Regions from separate parts of the Xanthomonas sp. CFBP 8152 genome, predicted to be linked through region 2. Evidence: predicted binding sites of a transcription regulator. Region 2 holds the regulator's gene; the other holds the start of a gene.
What was found. Region 2 encodes FliA, which starts transcription of late flagellar genes. Its sites were predicted from a motif close to TAAAGTTTNNCNNNCNNNGGCCGATAA; they were not measured.
Positions count from the first base shown of each region.

Region 1: FHT09_RS10340 (GGDEF domain-containing protein) is a predicted target of FliA. The motif match lies at 1,240-1,266, and genes of this name have one in related genera.

Region 1 is NZ_JACHNO010000002.1:622,139-628,684, reverse strand. It holds gene FHT09_RS10345 (SulP family inorganic anion transporter) at 1-1,147, shown strand, start outside; gene FHT09_RS10340 (GGDEF domain-containing protein) at 1,387-2,367, shown strand; gene FHT09_RS10335 (M28 family metallopeptidase) at 2,670-4,298, shown strand; gene mdoH (glucans biosynthesis glucosyltransferase MdoH) at 5,621-6,546, shown strand, end outside.
Region 2 is NZ_JACHNO010000005.1:166,479-173,024, forward strand. It holds gene flhF (flagellar biosynthesis protein FlhF) at 1-1,205, shown strand, start outside; gene FHT09_RS17900 (MinD/ParA family protein) at 1,192-2,076, shown strand; gene FHT09_RS17905 (RNA polymerase sigma factor FliA) at 2,073-2,837, shown strand; gene cheY (chemotaxis response regulator CheY) at 2,860-3,252, shown strand; gene FHT09_RS17915 (protein phosphatase CheZ) at 3,252-3,878, shown strand; gene FHT09_RS17920 (chemotaxis protein CheA) at 3,881-5,533, shown strand; gene FHT09_RS17925 (XVIPCD domain-containing protein) at 5,787-6,546, opposite strand, start outside.

The sequences.
Region 1 (6,546 bases), on a different contig from region 2:
GCGCTTTGTCAGCAGCTCGGTGCGCACCGGCTTCGTCAACGCGTTGGCGGTGCTGATCTTCGCCGCGCAGCTGCCGCATCTGCAGCACGCCAGCCTGGCCACCTGGAGCATGTTGGCGTTGGGTTTGCTCATCATCTACGGCCTGCCGCGTCTGCCGCTGCCGGGCGTGTCGGCGATTCCTTCGCCGCTGCTGTGCATCCTGGTGCTGACGGTGCTGGGCTCGGCGTTGCATCTGCCGCTGGAGACGGTGGCCGACCTGGGCAAGCTGCCTAGCGCGCTGCCGGTCCTGCAATGGCCCGCGGTGCCGCTGACGCTGGAGACCCTGCGCATCATCGCCTTGCCGGCGCTGGCCATTGCGATGGTGGGGCTGCTCGAGTCGCTGATGACCGCACGCGTGGTCGACGAACTCACCGACACCCCGAGCAACAAGAACCGCGAGTGCACCGGGCTGGGTCTGGCCAACACCGCTGCCAGTCTGTTCGGTGGCATTGCCGGCTGCGGCATGATCGGGCAGACCGTCGGCAACGTGAAGTACGGCGGACGTGGCCGTCTGTCGACCCTGTTCGCCGGGGCGTTCCTGCTGATCCTGATGGTGCTGCTCAAGCCGTGGGTCTCGCAGGTGCCGGTGGTCGCATTGGTGGCGATCATGGTGATGGTCTCGGCCGAGACCTTCGACTGGCGCTCGCTACGCACCGTGGTCATCCATCCGCGCACCTCCAGCGTGGTGATGCTGGCCACCGTGGCGGTGACCCTGGTCACCCGCAACCTGGCCGCCGGCGTGGCGGTGGGCGTGCTGTTGAGCGGGGTGTTCTTCACCTTCAAGGTGGCCGGGCTGCTGCAGATCACGCACAGCGACGGCGACGATGGCGTGCGCACCTACCACGTGCGCGGTCAGGTGTTCTTCGCCTCGGCCGACGTGTTCATCGACGCCTTCGACGCGCGCCAGGTGCCCGGCCGCGCGGTGGTGATCGATGTCGGTCGCGCGCATTTCTGGGACATCACCGCGGCGGCGGCGCTGGACAAGGTGGTGCAGCGGCTGCGCCATCACGCGCTGGAGGTGCAGGTCAAAGGCCTGAATGCCGGTAGCCGGCGCCTGATGCAGGCGCACGCGCTGGGCGACGATGCGCTGGAGTCTGCACTGCCGTAGGTGCCGTAGGTGCCGTAGGGCGCAGGCCGGTCGCGCGCCTGCACATCCGTGTACGCCGGCTGGCCGTGCGCGGCGCCGGCCGGCAGGCGGACTCAAGTTCGCGGGCGCAGCGCCGATGAACCGGCATCGAGATTGCCGGTAACCCCCGTCGTGATGCCAGTGCGTTACAGCCCGAGAGGTGTGCCCGCGTGCCGTGACCGGCGCTGCGTGCCAGTGTCCGCCCGCGGGATGGTGCGGCAATGACCACGGCACCGTTGCTGGAACGGATGGTGGACCTGACCGCCATTCGCGACGCCGATCTGCTCGACCTCAGCCTGTTGCGGACCATGCGCGAGGTCTGCGCGTCCGAAGAACTGTCGCTGCTGCGCATCGCTCCGGATGGCCGCACCATGGCCGAAACGCGGCTGCGCGAGGATGGCCGGCTGTCGCTGACGGTGGCCGACATCCACGACGCGCAGATGCGCGCGCAACTGGCCGACCTGCACGGGCCGGGCGATGTGGTGCAGCTGCAGCAGGAAGGTCGCGCGCTGCTGGTGTATCCGATGATGGAAGCACGCGGGATCCGCACCTGCCTGCGTGTGGGCGGCACACGCGCACCCGGCGCCGCCGAGCAGGTGATGCTGCAGGGCTTTGCGCGTTTCTTCCAGAACTACCGCAGCCTGCTCGACGATGCCCAGCGCGATGCGTTGACCGGCCTGCGCAATCGCAAGACCTTCGACGACATGATCTTGCGCCTGTTCGCCGGTGGTACCGATGCAGCGGCGAGCGAAGGGGTGTGGCTGGGGATCGTGGACGTCGATCACTTCAAGCGCGTCAACGACACCTTCGGTCACCTGTACGGCGACGAGGTGCTGCTGCTGGTCGCGCAATTGATGCAGCGCTGTTTCCGCCAGGACGATCTGCTGTTCCGCTTCGGCGGCGAAGAGTTCGTGATCGTGTTGCGCGGCGTGGATCGCGACACCGCGGTGAGTCTGTTCGAGCGCTTCCGTCTGGCGGTGGCCGAGCATGTGTTCCCGCAGGTCGGCAAGGTCACCCTCAGCGCCGGCATCGTCGAGCTGACCGACGGCCAGTTGATCAGCCAACTGCTCGACGAGGCCGACAAGGCGCTGTACTGGGCAAAGCAGCACGGCCGCAATCGCGCCGAGGTGTATGCCGAACTGGTGACCAGTGGGCAGATGCAGCAGGCTACCCAGCAGGTCGGCAGCGTCGACCTGTTCTGAGCGGCACTGGCGTTCGTCGGCGGTGCTGCGGTTTAGCTCGCAGCAGCATGTAGCAGTTGGACGGCATCCAGCGCCATGAGGCGCAAGGTGGATGGCATGCCCTGTGGCAGTGCCCACTGCCACAGGGCCATATCGATCGACGCTGCATCGCTGCCGAGGCACGTGGTGTCAGTGCGACGGCATGCATCGGTCGCTGCCGTGCACACCCGATCAGCCCCCGCAGTGGCTACACTCCAGGGCTGTTCGGACACTACCTGGGTGCTGCAGTGAAGCGAGTTGTTACCAAGCGCGTTGTAACGGGAATGCTGGCGATGGCGGTCTCGACCGCACTGATGGCGGCGACGCCGACCTTTGATGGCGCGCGCATCTCGCGCGACGTCAAGGAGCTGGCCTCCGATGCCTACGAAGGGCGTGGCCCGGCCACCGCCGGCGAAGAAAAGACCATTGCCTACCTGAGCAAGCAGTTCGCCGCTGCCGGCCTGCAACCGGGCGGCGATCTGACCGACGGCAAGCGTGCCTGGACCCAGGCGGTGCCGCTGCGCCGTGCCGATATTCTCGGCACGCCGAGCATCACCCTGCAGAACGGCAGCAAGCCGCAGACGCTGGCCCAGGGCAAGCAGATCGCCATCCGCGCCGCGCTGGACGGCTCGTCCAAGGTCGACATTGCCAATGCGCCGCTGGTGTTCGTCGGCTACGGCGTCAAGGCGCCGGAGCGCGACTGGGACGACTTCAAGGGCGTGGATCTGAAGGGCAAGATCGCGGTGGTGCTGATCAACGACCCGGATTTCGAAACCGGCAAGGGCGCCTTCGACGGCGCCGGCATGACCTACTACGGCCGCTGGACCTACAAGTACGAGGAAGGCGCCCGCCAGGGCGCGCTCGGCGTGCTGGTGGTGCACGAAACCGCGCCCGCCTCCTACGGCTGGGACACCGTGGCCAGTTCCAACACCAACACCATGTTCGATGTGGTGCGCGACAATCCGCGTGCCGCGCATCCCACCCTGGAAGGCTGGATCCAGCGCGATCTGGCCGCCGACCTGTTCAAGCAGGCCGGGCTGGATTTCGACGCCTTGAAGAAGCAGGCGCAGACGCGCGGCTTCAAGCCGGTTGAACTCAAGGGGCAGGGGCTGAGCGCCAGCTACCAAGTCAAATCCGATGTGATCACCTCGCACAACGTGGTTGCGCGGCTGCAAGGCAGCAGCCACCCGGATGAAACGCTGATCTACAGCGCGCATTGGGACCACATCGGCGTCGGCAAGCCCGACGCACGCGGCGATACCATCTTCAACGGCGCGCTGGACAACGCCAGCGGCACGGCCGCATTGCTGGAACTGGCGCGCGGCTTTGCCGCCGGCCCCAAGCCGCAGCGCTCGGTGGTGTTTTTGGCCGTCACCGCCGAAGAAAAGGGCCTGCTGGGCTCGGAGTTCTACGCCTCCAAGCCGCTGTACCCGCTGGACACCACCGTGGCGGTGATCAACATGGACGGCATGAATCCGTTCGTGCCGTCGCGCGATTTCGGCATCTACGGCACCGCAAAACTCGAATTGCTCGATCAGCTCAAGACCGTCGCCGGCCAGCGGAAGCTGCGCTACACGCCCGATCCCAAGCCGCAGGCGGGATATTTTTTCCGCTCGGATCATTTCTCCTTCGCCAAGCGCGGCGTGCCGGCGCTGTCGTATGCGGCCGGGCAGGATTGGGAAGTGGGCGGCGTGGCCGCGGGCAAGGCCGCCTCCGACGACTACACTGCCAAGCGCTATCACCAGCAGGGCGATGAGTGGAAGCCGGACTGGACCTTCGCCGGTGCAGCGCGCGATCTGGGTGTGCTGTACGCGCTGGGCCAGCAGCTGGCCGATTCGCGCCAGTGGCCGAACTGGAGCAACGATTCGGAGTTCCGCGCCACCCGCGATGCCAGCGAGGCGGCGCGCAAGTAGGACCGGCTGACACGACGACAGCGCGTCCATCGGCGGCGTCGCTGCTGCCCGAGGCGGCATGTGCCACGTGTGCATGCCGCCTCCGGCCCGCGCAACGTGCCCGGTGCTCGCCAGGTCTGTTCGGCTGCTTCAATGCCGTGAGGTCGCGGTTGTCCTGGCGGGCTAAGGTGCCACGCACGCGTCGTTTGCAGAGCGGTTGATGAGAGGCCCGGCTCTCAAGCCAATGCCAGCACATCGGCGTGCGGCGAGGGCGCCAGAGCGGCGGTTCGCGAGTTGGCTGCAGGGCCCTTGCCCGCCCGCCATCGCAGGACACGCCGTGAATCCGTCCATGGAGGCTCTTACGCGGCATCCATGCTGCGTAAGGTCCCGCGACGGTGGGCGGGCAAGGACCAGGCGAGATGGTCGGTATGCGCAGTGACAAGACAGGGCGTGGCGTGCGTTTTTCGAATCACGTTGCGTCCGATCAGTTCCTCGCGCAAGCCGAGCAGCAGACAGGCCTCCAACACGCGACCTGCGAACGCCTCGTCTGCTCACCGCAAGCCGAGCGACACGCTTTCAAGAAAACAGCCGGCCAACTGTCTGGTGCGGTGTCCTCGCCGATTGCGGGACCGTGTGGCGGCATGGATGCCGCCACCGAGCCCCCAGGGATGGGTTCACGGCGTGTCCCGCGAGCGGTGAGGGCGCCGTGCCCTCGGCTGACCAGGCTTTTTGACCTCAGCTTCTGACTGCCTCAAAGCGCGGCACCGACTCGAAAATCCCGGTTATCGTGAAGCGATCAGAGAATGCGGAACGCACCGTCCGTGGTCAGAACCAAGATCGGCGCGGGGCCTATAGCGCTGATTTCGAGACCCCATGACGCGCGCCTGCCGTCGTAACCCGGTCAGCGTCATCGCCGCGATCGCCAGCGCCGGCAAGGCTGTCGCTACAACCGATTGCGCCTGCTGGCACATCTATTGCATTTGTCTGACACGACAGCGTGGTTTGACGCCCGTGACAGCACGCGTGCCAGACTGCAATCTGTTGGGGTAGCGTTCGGTCGCTGCGGCGTAGTCTGCCGCGCGGTCCTCGTCGGGTGGGGCGAAGACCGCGGCGCGGCCTTCGTTTCCTTTAACGGTCGATTCCTTAAGATGAGCCGTGACGTCATCGTCGCAGCCAGGAGAGCTTGTGCATCGGAGTGGTCTTAGAGCTGCCAATTTTGCGACGCGGTCGCGCGCTGTCGGGCCTGCCCGGACCGCAGCGCACGCGGCGACGTTGCCACGCCTAGCGGGGAGGGATCTCCCGCTTCAGCCCACACTGCCGCGATCGTGCGGCGGGCAGCCTTGATGGACGGCACTGTGACTTTTTCCCCCGCACCAACCGATCTGCCCCCCATTTCGGCCCTCGATGCCGGTCAGCCCACGCTGCCACCGGAAGCGCCGCTGGCCATGCCCGAGCAATCCCTGCGCGAAGGCCGTCTGCAGGTGCCGCATCAGCGCACCGCGCCGGTCGGCATCGGCCTGCGGCGTTTCTATCTGATCGGCGGCACCTTCGCCACTACCGCGGTAGCGGTATGGGTGATGCTCAGCGTGCTGTGGCCCGATGGCCTCAGCGTGCTGGAAGGCTGCCTGCTTGGCCTGTTCGTGCTGCTGTTCGCCTGGATCGCGATGTCCTTTGCCAGCGCGGTGGCCGGCTTCGTCACCGTGGTGGCGCGCGCCGGACGCAAGCTCGGCATCGATCCGGATGCGCCGCTGCCGACCCTGCACACGCGCACCGCGTTGCTGATGCCGACCTACAACGAAGACCCGCGCCGGCTGCTGGCCGGCCTGCAGGCGATCTACGAATCGGTGGCCGAGACCGGCCAGCTGGCACATTTCGATTTCTTCGTGCTCAGCGACACCACCCGCGAACATATCGGCGCTGCCGAGGAACTGGTCTACAACGAGCTGTGCGATCGCGTCGGCGGACACGGGCGCATCTTCTACCGCCGCCGCGCCGACAACGCCGCGCGCAAGGCCGGCAATGTCGCCGACTGGGTGCGCCGTTTCGGCGGCAACTACCCGCAGATGCTGATCCTGGACGCCGACAGCGTAATGACCGGCGACACCATCGTGCGGTTGGTCGCCGGCATGGAAAACAATCCGGACGTGGGCCTGATCCAGACCCTGCCGGCGGTGGTCAACGGGCAGACCCTGTTCGCCCGCATGCAGCAGTTCGGCGGGCGCGTGTACGGGCCGATCATCGCCTTCGGCGTGGCCTGGTGGCACGGTGC
Region 2 (6,546 bases):
AGGACCATGCGTTGTCGGCCGTGCCGGAACAACTGTTCGCCGACTTCCTGACCACCGCCCCGGTACCACGCGCTGCCGTGCAGGCCGCGCCGGTGCAGGCGCCGACCCCGATCATGGCCGCCGCCGCTGCCCCTGCGCTGGCCGGCTACGACCAGGACGAGGACGCGCTGGCCGACGAGGCCGACTTCGACCTGGACGCGCTGCCGCAGATCCTGCCGCCGGCCGCGTTGCCGCCGCTGGTGGTCGCCCCGCCGGCCCTGGCCGCGGTGCCGGTCGCCGCCGCCCCGGCGCCGCAGAACGATGAAGAACTCAAGCAGCTGCGCGGCGAGCTGGCGCTGATGCGGCAGATGATCGAGCGCGAAATGAACCGCCTCACCGACGAGCGCCTGCGTGGCTCACCGGTGCGTGCGCAGGCCCTGGAACTGATGGACGACTACGGCTTCGACGCCGGCCTGATCCGCGACGTGGCACTGCAGATCCCGGCCGATACCGAATTGCACCGCGGCCGCGGGCTGATGCTGGGGCTGCTGTCCAAGCGCCTGCCGGTGGCCCCGGTCGACCCGCTGGAACGCGGCGGCGTGATCGCCCTGGTCGGCCCGACCGGCGCCGGCAAGACCACCACCATCGCCAAGCTCGCCCAGCGCTTCGCCGCCCAGCACGCCCCGCGCGACGTGGCCCTGGTCACCACCGACACCCAGCGCGTCGGCGGCCGCGAGCAGCTGCACAGCTACGGCCGTCAGCTCGGCATCGCCGTGCACGAGGCCGACAGCGCCGGGAGCCTGCTGGAACTGCTCGAGCGCCTGCGCGACTACAAGCTGGTGCTGATCGACACCGCCGGCATGGGCCAGCGCGACCGCGCCCTGGCCGCGCAGCTGAACTGGCTGCGCGCCGCGCACCAGGTCACCTCGCTGCTGGTGTTGCCTGCCAACGCGCACTTTTCCGACCTCGACGAGGTCGTGCGCCGCTTCGCCCACGCCAAGCCCCAGGGCGTGGTGCTGACCAAACTTGACGAGACCGGCCGCTTCGGTAGTGCGCTGTCGGTCGTCGTCGATCACCAAATGCCCATCACCTGGGTGACTGACGGACAGCGGGTCCCCGACGACCTGCACCGCGCCAATGCCGCCAGTCTCGTTCTTCGCCTTGAAGATTTGCGGCGCGCTGCCGATAAGCCCTGTACTCCGGAGCACAACCATGCAGTCGCGTGAATACGCCAAGCTGACCAACGCCTTCCCCCTGTCGGCGACCCGTCCCGAGCCCCTGGGCCCGGTGCGCACCATCGCCGTGACCGGCGGCAAGGGCGGCGTGGGGAAAACCAACATCTCCGCCAACCTTGCCGTGGCCTTGGCCGACATGGGCAAGCGCACCCTGCTGCTGGATGCCGACCTGGGCCTGGCCAACCTGGACGTGGTGCTGGGCCTGTCGCCCAAGTACACCCTGGCCGACCTGATCGCCGGCCGCTGCACGCTGGATGAAGTGATCATCGAAGGCCCCGGCGGCGTGCTGGTGGTCCCGGCCGCTTCCGGTCGCCGCCATATGGCCGAACTGGCCCCCGCCCAGCACATCGGCCTGGTCAACGTGTTCTCCGAACTGGAACGCGACCTGGACGTGATGGTCATCGACACCGCCGCCGGCATCACCGACAGCGTGCTGACCTTCTGCCAGGCCGCGCAGGACACCGTGGTGGTGGTCTGCGACGAACCGGCCTCCATCACCGACGCCTACGCGCTGATCAAGGTGCTCTCGCGCGAGCGTGGCGTGGACCGCCTGCAGATCATCGCCAACATGGTGCGCGACCCCAACGAAGGCCGCCTGCTGTACGACAAGCTGTCGCGGGTGTGCGAAAAGTTCCTCGGCGACGTGTCGCTGAACTACCTCGGCCACGTGCCGCAGGACGATTGGTTGCGTCTGTCGGTGCAGCGCCAGCAACCGGTCATCAAGGCCTACCCCGCCAGTCCGTCGGCGCAGGCCATCGCAGAAATCGCTCGCCGTACCTCGCGCTGGCAGGCCCCCACGGTGCCGCGCGGCAATGTCGAGTTCTTCGTCGAACGCATCATCCAACGGGGAGTGGCCGCATGAGCACCGCCACCGCAACAGCCAGCGCGCAGTACCGCGCCGTGCAGCGCAACAACGCCAACGATATCGTCACCCAACACGCCGACCTGGTGCGCCGCATCGCCCACCATCTGGCCGCGCGCCTGCCGGCGAGCGTGGAAGTGGACGATCTGATCCAGGCCGGCATGATCGGCCTGATCGAAGCCTCGCGCAGTTACGACTCAGAGCAGGGCGCCTCGTTCGAGACCTATGCCTCGATCCGCATCCGTGGCTCGATGATCGACGAGATCCGCCGGGGCGACTGGGTACCGCGGTCGGTGCACCGTCGCGCACGCGACGCTGCCGCTGCCGTCCGCAAGATCGAACAGCACACCGGCCGCGCCGCCGCTGCCACCGAAGTGGCCGCCGCGATGGAAATACCGCTGCCCGATTACCTGCGTCTGATGGAAGATGCCGCCCGCGGCCAGGTGCTGAGCCTGGAGTCGCGGATCGAGGATCATGGCGAGCTGGACACCACCGCCAAGGGTGGCCCCAATCCGCAGCAGATGATGGAGCGTGGCGAATTCGGCCGCGAGCTGGGCAAGGCGATCGGCCAGTTGCCCGAGCGCGAGCAGCTGGTGCTGTCGCTCTACTACGAACAGGAATTGAACCTGAAAGAAATCGGCGCCGTGCTCGGTGTCAGCGAATCGCGCGTCTGCCAGATCCATGGCCAGGCGGTGGTACGTCTGCGCGGCCGCCTCAAGGTCTTCGAACTGGCCGACGCCGGTGTCGAAATTGACGAATAATTTTTCGTGTTAGGAGCTTGATGTGAACAAGAACATGCGGATTTTGATCGTGGACGACTTCTCGACGATGCGACGCATCGTCAAGAATCTGTTGGGCGATCTTGGCTTCACCAATACCGCAGAGGCCGAAGACGGCAACAGCGCGTTGGCTGCGTTGCGGTCCGGCCCGTTCGATTTCGTGGTCACCGACTGGAACATGCCTGGCATGACCGGCATCGACCTGCTGCGCAACATCCGCGCCGACGCCAAGCTCAAGCACCTGCCGGTGATGATGGTGACTGCCGAAGCCAAGCGCGAGCAGATCATCGAAGCGGCCCAGTGCGGCGTGAACGGCTACATCATCAAGCCGTTCACCGCGCAGACGCTGGAAGAGAAACTGGGCAAGGTATTCGAACGTCTGGCGGCGACCGCCTGATGAACGTCACCGTGGACACCAATGCCGAACGCGCCGCGTTGATCGACCGCCTGCAGGGCGCGCTCGATGCACTGGAAAGCGGTGACGAAGCTGCGTGGAAGCGCGAGGTCGACCACCTCGCCGCCCTGCGCACGCGCCCGATGATGCAGGGCCTGAGCCGGCTCGCGCGCGAACTCGGTCAGGCGCTGGGCGAGTTGCCCACCGTGCCCGAAGAGGCCGGCGAGCTGGACGATGCCTGCTCGCGCCTGGACCACGTGGTGGAAATGACCGAGAAGGCCAGCCATCGCACGCTGGATCTGGTCGAGGAATGCCGTGAGCTGGCCAACCAGCTACGCGACGGCGGTCTGAATCAGGACCAGGGCGCGCTGATGGACAAGATGCGCCACAACCTGACCGAGCTGTCGCTGGCGCAGAGCTACCAGGACCTGAGTGGGCAGATCATCCGGCGCGTGGCCGGCATCGTCCGGCGCGTGCACGAGGGTTTCGGTGCGCTCGGCCTGCCGCCGAAGAATCCAGAGCCGAAGAAAGACGACGGCGGTCTTGCCGGTCCTGCAGTCAAGGGCCTGGACCGTCACGCGGTGTCGCAGGACGACGCCGATGACCTGCTGTCCGGATTGGGGCTGTAACCATGAGTGCTGTTCCAGACGATATTGCTGCCGATTTCATCGTCGAGGCCCAGGAAATCCTGGATCGCCTCGGCGAACAGCTGGTGTCGCTGGAGCAGGCACCGGACGAAGCCGATCAGCTCAATGCGGTATTCCGCGGCTTTCACACGCTCAAGGGCGGCGCCGGCTTTCTGGCGATCAAGCCCATGGTCGAGCTCTGCCACGCCGCCGAGGAAACCCTGGGCATGGCGCGCTCCGGCCAGGCAGTGTTGCAGGCGCATCACTTCGATGCCGCGCAGCAGTCGCTGGATTACCTGCAGGCCATGCTGGATGCAATGGGCTCGGGCGAAGCCGTGCCGCATGCACCGGCCTCGCTGATTGCGCAGTTCGATGCCAAGAGCGGCCCGCCGGCGGTCAAGGCCGCGCCCAAGGCCGCCGCCGCAGCGCCCGCACCCGACGACGCACATGGCGCCGCTGCGCCCGGCGCCAAGGCCGCGCCCAAGGCGGCGGCCAAGGGAGCCGACGCCGAGCAGACCGTGCGCGTGGACACCAAGCGCCTGGATGCCATCGTCAACCTGATCGGCGAACTGGTGCTGTCGCGCAATCGCCTCAAGACCCTGCGCACCCGCCTGCGCGACGAGGAACTCGACCGCGCGGTCAGCACGCTGGACATCGCCACCGCACGCCTGCAGACCGCGGTGATGCGCACCCGCATGCAGCCGGTCAGCAAGGTGTTTGCGCGCTTCCCCAAGGTGGCCCGCGATGTCGCGCGCACGCTGTCCAAGGAAGTGGAGCTGGAACTGATCGGCGCCGAGACGGAACTGGACCGCAACCTGGTCGAGGCCCTGGCCGACCCGCTGGTGCACCTGGTGCGCAACGCCATCGACCACGGCATCGAATCGCCGGCCCTGCGCGAAGCCACCGGCAAGCCGCGCAGCGGCCATGTGCGGCTGTCTGCGCAGCAGGAAGGCGACTACGTCAGCATCGAGATCCAGGACGACGGCGCCGGCATCGACCCCGAACGCCTGCGCGAGATCGCCCGCAACAAGGGCCTGATCGACGCCGAAGCCGCCGCCCGCCTGAGCACCGACGAGTGCCTGCATCTGATCTTCATGCCGGGCTTCTCGACCAAGGCCGAGGTCACCGACATCTCCGGCCGTGGCGTGGGCATGGACGTGGTGCAATCGCGCATCCGCGAACTCAGCGGGCAGATCCAGATCCAGTCCGAGCTGGGCCGCGGCAGCCGCTTCATGATCCGCGTGCCGCTGACCCTGGCGATCCTGCCGACCCTGCTGGTGCAGGCCGGCGAAGCGGTCTATGCCTTGCCGCTGGCCCGCGTGGTCGAGGTGCTGCACGCCCCGCAGACGTCGCTGGGCTGGTTCGACGGCCGCGCCGTGCTGGACCGCCGCTCGCATACCCTGCCGCTGATCGACCTGCGTCGCTGGCTGGGCGTGCCTGCCGAACAACCGCCGCTACTGACCGTGGTGCTGCTGCAGGCCGGCGAAACCCGTTTCGGCCTGGTGGTGGACCAGGTCCGCGGCCGCGAGGAAGTGGTGATCAAGCCCCTGCCCCGTGCCCTGCGCGGCCTGCCCGGCTACGCCGGCGCCACCCTGATCGGCGATGGCCGCATGGCGCTGATCCTGGATGTGGATGGACTGCGTTCCAGCGATCAGTGAGTTTGGGGATTCGGGATTCGGGATTCGGGATTGGGAGAATCGGGAATCGGGAATCGGGAATCGTCAAGACGATCCTGGTTGCCTGATCTAACGACAACGGCCGCGTACTGCGGCCGTTGTCGTTTCACTACCAGCATCGCTGCCGATCTATGCCGCTACGCGCGCAGGCATGGGCGCGATGGTTTGGCGACGGCCAGGCTGCCGTGGAAGTGAATCTGGAACCGTCATTTCAGAACCGTTACTTCACTAGCCCTCACACCATCCGGTGTTGAGGCGCAATCGACTGCTCTCGCTGTTGCTCCTGCTGCTGGGATTGCTGTTGGCGCTGAGTTTCGCCCAAGGCCTGTAGTTGCCCCAAGGATTGCTCGACGGACTGCGCAATCGCATCACTTGTCTTCATATGCGCCATCTTGTGAGCGGGATCGTTCAACGCACCTTCCACAACGAAGACGTTCTCGCCCTGGCGCACGGACTTGGTGTTCTCGCTCAGCACGACATGATCGATTCGCGACAGCCCGTTCTCTTTGGCTAAATACGCGCTGCTTGCTGCCAGCCGTGCGCTGTTGTCGTCATACTCGCGGCCGAGACCTTGCTCAAGGCGGCGAACGGCTTCTTCTGCTTGGTGATGCAGCGGATCTGTTGGCAGCACTCTCGCAAGCTGTGTTACTTCCTGTAGTGGAGATACCTGCTCACCGGGCGGCTGCGCCTCACCAATCACCTTCTGCCAAAGTTCCTGCTTGGGCTTGGGATTGTTGTGCTCCTTATTCAACTCACTTTTAGGCACAGGAGCAGGAATGCTCTTGATATCATCTACGTTTTCTACGGGTCTGATATCCCCCTCAAAGCCTTTATCAACTCCATCTTTTGTCTTCCGGTACAGTCCAGCGTGATTGAGCGCATCCCACGTGAAGTCGATACAACTGTTTTTAACACCGTGATATTCCATATTGAACCCGTGCTTAGCAGGGGCCGCGCCGAAGGCCCCCAACTTGTCATACTGGGCCTTATCAATC